2 linked regions of the Flavivirga spongiicola genome follow. The protein of the gene in region 1 interacts with the protein of each later gene in a pairwise test. Links are inferred from orthologs where the notes say so. Each region holds a gene or a part of one and is shown in the gene's direction. Other genes may lie near its edges.

Evidence for each region. Proteins that work in one complex are often made in the same cells at the same time.
Region 2: the proteins of ligA (region 1) and Q4Q47_RS06045 interact in binary tests that used the Escherichia coli proteins (3 or more experiments, as listed by UniProt). The link is inferred for Flavivirga spongiicola from one-to-one orthologs.

The regions. Positions count from the first base shown.
Region 1 is NZ_JAUOEO010000001.1:5,022,368-5,025,366, reverse strand. It holds ligA (NAD-dependent DNA ligase LigA), read left to right. Parts: upstream 1-499; coding sequence 500-2,500; downstream 2,501-2,999. Other genes in the region: Q4Q47_RS19985 (hypothetical protein), read left to right, coding at 2,608-2,999; prmC (peptide chain release factor N(5)-glutamine methyltransferase), read left to right, coding at 1-507. UniProt on the Escherichia coli protein: DNA ligase that catalyzes the formation of phosphodiester linkages between 5'-phosphoryl and 3'-hydroxyl groups in double-stranded DNA using NAD as a coenzyme and as the energy source for the reaction.
Region 2 is NZ_JAUOEO010000001.1:1,570,178-1,573,827, reverse strand. It holds Q4Q47_RS06045 (leucine--tRNA ligase), read left to right. Parts: upstream 1-363; coding sequence 364-3,450; downstream 3,451-3,650. Other genes in the region: Q4Q47_RS06040 (DUF302 domain-containing protein), read left to right, coding at 3,500-3,650; Q4Q47_RS06050 (DMT family transporter), read right to left, coding at 1-126.

The DNA.
Region 1 (2,999 bases):
ACTGGTAGTGGGTGTATTGCCGTTTCTTTAGCTAAGAGCCTGCCAAAGGTAAAAGTTTATGCTTTGGATGTTAGCAAGGAAGCGCTTAAAATAGCTGAGCAAAATGCCGAATTGAATAATGTAGCCATTGAATTTATTGAAGCAAATATCCTAGATACAGAGACCTTTAACTCTGATTTTAAAAACTTAAAATTTGATATTATCGTATCCAATCCACCATATGTTCGTGAGCAAGAAAAAGAATTTATGAAACCAAATGTCATAAATAATGAACCGCATTTGGCATTATTTGTAAAAGATGAAAAACCGTTGCAGTTTTATGAGGCTATTACACAATTTGCTCTAGGTAATTTAAAAGATAAAGGATTGTTATTTTTTGAAATAAACGAGTATTTAGGGAATGATATGATTCAATTACTTAAAAAGAACAACTTCAATAATATAAAATTAAAACAAGATATCTTTAAAAAAGATAGAATGATAAAAGGGGAGAAAACTAATGAGTAGTATTCAAAATAAAATTAACGAATTAAGAGCATCACTTAGAGAACATAATTACAATTATTATGTGCTTGATAATGCAACAATATCTGATTATGATTTCGATATAAAGCTTCAAGAGCTTCAAGATCTTGAAGCTAAACATCCTGAGTTTTTTGATGCTAATTCTCCAACACAGCGAGTTGGTGGAGGGGTTACTAAGAATTTTGAAACGATTGCACATGAGCACCGCATGTATTCTTTAGATAATTCCTATTCAAAAGAAGACTTGCAGGATTGGGAAACCCGTATTAAAAAATTGGTAGATGGAGACATTCAATATACTTGCGAATTAAAATATGATGGTGCATCTATTAGTCTAACTTATGAAAATGGCAGTCTAGCCAGAGCAGTTACAAGAGGGGATGGATTTCAAGGAGATAATGTAACAGTAAATATAAAAACTATTAAATCGGTACCGTTACAGTTAAAAGGTGACGGATACCCTGCAAAATTTGATATAAGAGGTGAAATTGTATTGCCTTTTGACGGTTTTAATAAGATGAATGAAGAGCGTATTGAAATTGGGGAAGAACCTTATAGAAACCCAAGGAACACGGCTTCAGGAAGTTTAAAACTTCAAGATAGTGCAGAGGTAGCTAAACGACCACTAGAATGTATGCTTTATAACATAACGGGTTCTAATTTAGGCATCCAAACACAATTTGAAAGTTTAGAAAAAGCAAGAGCATGGGGTTTTAAAGTACCGAAGGCCGCAAAACTTACTAACTCTATTGATGAGGTTCTGGAGTTTGTGGATTATTGGAATGTGAATCGTCACGATTTACCTTATGAGACTGACGGTGTTGTTGTAAAAGTAAACAGTTTGCAGCAGCAAGAAGAGTTAGGTTATACGGCTAAAGCGCCAAGATGGGCAATGGCGTATAAGTTTAAAGCGGAGCAAGTATCAACAAAACTGAATAGTATTACATACCAAGTTGGGCGTACAGGTGCGATTACACCGGTAGCTAATTTAGAACCTGTGGAATTAGCAGGAACTACTGTAAAACGTGCCTCTTTACATAATGCAGACCAAATAGAAAAATTGGATATACGAGTAGGAGACACCGTGTATGTTGAAAAAGGAGGGGAAATTATTCCAAAAATTCTGGGTGTAGATTTAAGTAAACGGAATAATCCCTCAGAACCAACACAATATATTACTAGTTGTCCGGAGTGTGAAACAGAACTCATAAGACAGGAAGGAGAAGCACAGCATTATTGTCCTAATTATAATGGTTGCAGTCCACAGATAATAGGGAGGATTCAACATTTTATATCGAGGAAAGCTATGGATATTGATGGGCTAGGAGGGGAGACCGTAGCTCTTTTAGTAAATGAAGGTTTGATTTCTAATTACTCAGATTTGTATGAATTAACTAAAGAGGAAGTTATCCCTTTAGAAAGAATGGCGGAAAAAAGTGCTGATAATTTAATTCAAGGTATAGAGTTATCTAAGAATATTCCTTTTGAGCGCGTTCTATTTGCTTTAGGAATTCGATATGTAGGGGAGACAGTTGCTAAGAAATTGGCAAAGCATTATAAAAGTATTGATGCTATAGCAGGTGCTACTCAAGAGGGTTTGGTGAATGTTGATGAGATAGGCGTTAAGATTGCGGAAAGTGTAAGTGTATTTTTTAGTTCAGAAATAAACTTACATATAATTAATAGGTTGCAGCAATTTGGAGTTCAATTAGAATTATCTGCCGAACAACTAATCGGTCAAACTAATATATTAAAAGGAGATATAATTGTGGTTTCTGGTGTTTTTGAAAGTGTGTCCCGAAATGAACTTAAAAAACTAATTGAAGATAACGGAGGAAAGTTAAGTAGTTCCATTTCTTCTAAAACAAGTTATATTGTTGCAGGTAGTAATATGGGGCCTAGTAAAAAGGAAAAAGCAAATCAATTAGGGGTGCTTTTAATAAATGAACATGAATTCTTACAAAGAATCCAATAATCTATATAAATAATCGACGAAAAGTATTTTTAATCGATAAAAAGTGTTTTTTTATCGATTAATTGTAAAATTTATCTATATTTGTGCAATAACTAAAAATCGCTATTATGTACAAGTCGAAAGTCTTGGTGGGTTTTGTTTTATTAGTGTATATATTATTTGCTATTTATGAATTTAATGGTAATGAAGCAATTGCGCTTTGTTTGGATTGTATGATTGTTCCATTAATAGCTTTAATTTATGTGATTTTCGCCGAAAGAAAAAATACATTCTTTTTGTTGTTTATTATATGTTATTCAGTCTCAGACTTGATGGGGGTCATAATTCCTTATGTACCAAGTAGCAAAGAGATTGATTTAAATCAAATTGATTATTTTGTTGGTAATATATTGTTTATACTAGCATATGTCTTTTTAGTTGTAAAAATTGGTAAATCACTCAGTCTAATATATGTATTTAGGAATTTTAAAATCCATTTGGTTGTTTTGACAATTTTGAA
Region 2 (3,650 bases), 3.5 Mb from region 1 along the record:
AAAAACAAAAGCCGAAGGCCCTATTTTATTAGGCATAATGCCTTTGGCAATAATGTAGTTTACACCATAAATAATATTAGCTCCAAGGAGTGCTAAGTGTGCTTTATATATATTTTTAATGGACAATTTTTAGTTGATTAAAATAATTAGGGATCAAAAGTAATTCTATTTATTCTACAAACATATATTTAGTAACATAATCAAATGTATTAATAAAGTAATCTCTTTACCGTTTTCTATTTAAAACGTAAATTTGCGACTTCAAATTCGTCATTACGAGGAGCGAAGCGACGTGGTAATCTCATGAAATGAAACAGATTGCTTCACTTTGTTCGCAATGGCATTCAGATATGAAAATTTAAGATGAAATATAATTTCAACGAAATTGAAGCCAAATGGCAAAAGTATTGGGCAAAGAACCAAACGTTTAAAGCTGTTAATAATAGTGAAAAACCAAAATACTATGTATTAGATATGTTTCCTTACCCAAGTGGTGCGGGTTTGCATGTTGGACATCCATTAGGGTATATTGCTTCAGATATTTATGCACGCTATAAACGTCATAAAGGCTTCAATGTATTGCATCCTCAAGGATATGATAGTTTTGGTTTGCCAGCAGAACAATATGCCATTCAAACTGGACAACATCCTGCTATAACGACCGCTGAAAATATAAAAACGTATCGTCGACAGTTAGACCAAATAGGTTTTTCGTTCGATTGGTCTCGTGAGGTTAGAACATCGGATCCGAGTTATTACAAATGGACGCAATGGATTTTTATTCAATTATTCGAATCCTGGTATAATAATGTTACTTGCAAAGCTGAAGATATTTCAGGTTTAGTAAGCATTTTCGAAACAGAAGGAAATACAAATGTGAATGCGGTTTGTGATGATGACATTGAAACATTTTCTGCGGATGAATGGCATGGGTTTTCATCTGAAAAACAACAAAAAATATTATTACAATATAGATTAACATATTTAGCAGAAACTGAAGTAAACTGGTGCCCGGCTTTGGGTACTGTTTTAGCAAACGACGAAATTGTAAATGGCGTGTCTGAACGTGGCGGACATCCTGTAATTCGTAAAAAAATGACTCAATGGAGTATGCGTATTTCTGCTTATGCAGAACGTTTGCTTCAAGGACTAGATACCATAGATTGGACGGATTCTTTAAAAGAAAGCCAGCGTAATTGGATTGGAAAGTCGGTTGGAGCTTCGGTCTCTTTCAAAATTTTAGCCGAAGGCAAAAATTTTGAAAAAAATATAGACGTTTTCACAACAAGACCAGATACCATTTTCGGAGCCTCGTTCATGACCCTAGCACCAGAACACGAACTAGTATCACAAATAACAACATCAGAACAAAAGGAAGAAGTTGAAGCTTATATCTTAGCAACTGCAAAACGTAGTGAACGTGATAGAATGGCAGACGTAAAAACCATTTCAGGAGCATTTACAGGCGCTTATGCGGAACACCCATTTACAAAAGAGCCTATCCCTATTTGGATTGGTGATTATGTGTTAGCTGGTTATGGTACTGGTGCGGTGATGTCGGTACCATGTGGTGATCAACGCGATTATGATTTTGCAAAACATTTTAATATACCTATCCCTAATATTTTTGAAGGAGTTGATATTTCTGAAGAAGCCTTTGCTGATAAAGAGAAAACCATCATAGCCAATAGCGATTTCTTAAACGGAATGAACTCTAAGAAAGCTACCAAACGTGTTATTTTTGAGTTAGAACAATTGGAACAAGGTCAGGGAAAAACCAATTACAGATTGCGCGATGCCGTATTTAGCAGACAACGTTATTGGGGAGAACCATTCCCGGTATATTATGTGAATGGCATGCCGCAAATGATTGCTAAAGAACATTTGCCAATCAAGTTGCCAGAAGTTGAGAAATATTTACCAACCGAAACAGGTGAACCACCATTAGGGAACGCCACTATTTGGGCTTGGGACACAAATACGAATCAAGTAGTAAGTAATGACCTTGTCACCCTGAGCGCAGTCGAAGGGTCTCAAGATAACGGCATCTATCCTCTTGAACTTAATACCATGCCAGGTTGGGCAGGAAGTTCACAGTATTTTAATCGTTATATGGATCCACATAACGAGGATGCTATTTTCTCTAAAGAAGCCATTGATTATTGGCAACAAGTAGATCTATACATAGGTGGAAGCGAACATGCCACAGGACACTTATTATATTCGCGTTTTTGGCAAAAATTTATGTTTGATAAAGGGTTTGTACCTTATGATGAGTTTGCAAAAAAACTAATTAACCAAGGGATGATTTTAGGGACAAGCGCTTTTGTTTATAGACTCGAATATGAACCAAGTAGTACTTTGTTAGATAGTTTTAAGAATGATGACGATCTTAAATTTGGTTTGATGGTTAAACCTGTTTTTATTTCTAAATCAAAATATGATACTATTGAGAAAGAAGATTTGCAAACATATTTTAATCAAAACTTTGAAGAAGTAATTAGAAAGGGTTTAGTTGATTTTATTGACGAAGGAAATAAAGATATGTCAATAGCTGATATGTACCATGCATTTCGATTTACTCCCGTACATTCAGATGTATCTTTTGTAAATGCTTCAGATGAATTAGATATAGAAGCTTTTAAAAATTGGAGGGAAGAATTTAAAGACGCTATATTCATAGGAGAAAAAGGAGAAATAATTCAAGAGAATAATGATATTTACAAAGTAGGTCGCGACGTTGAAAAAATGTCCAAGTCTAAATACAATGTCGTCAACCCAGATAACATTTGCGAACAATATGGTGCAGACAGCCTACGCCTTTATGAAATGTTCCTAGGACCTTTAGAACAATACAAGCCATGGAATACAGCAGGTATCACAGGTGTACACTCATTCCTTAAAAAACTGTGGAGACTATACCATCAAGGAGAAAACGAAACTTTTTACGTTGACTCTTCCCCTTTGGGGAAGTCGGATGGGGCTGCTAGGGATGCTCTCAAAACCCTCCACAAAACTATCAAAAAAGTAGAAGAGGATATCGAGAATTTTTCGTTTAATACATCGGTGTCTACTTTTATGATAGCTATTAATGAATTGACATCTCAAAAATGCACCAGTAAGGACATACTTGAACCACTATTGATTTTAATATCACCTTACGCACCGCACATTGCAGAGGAGTTATGGAGTCAATTAGGGCATAATGAATCTATATCAACAGCAAGCTTTCCAAAATTTGACGGCAGCCATTTGGTAGAGAGTAGTAAAAATTACCCAATTTCATTTAATGGAAAAATGCGTTTTACACTAGAGTTGCCATTAGACATGAGTAAAGACGCTATTGAAAAAACAGTTTTAGAGCACGAAAAAACAAAAGAACAATTACAAGGACGAGAACCTAAAAAAGTGATTGTAGTTCCTGGAAAGATTGTCAACATTGTAGGTTAATGTAGTTTTTGGAGACAAAGTCAATAGAAAATAAAAAGTATTATTATTTATGACTAAAACAGGAATTATCTCAAAAACAAGCCATCAAGATTTTGATACAACCTATCAAACATTAAAAAGAGTTATTGAAAACAACCCAAATTTAAAGATTATAGCAGAGCTAAATCATCAAGCAAATGCTTCTTCTGTAGATTTAGGGC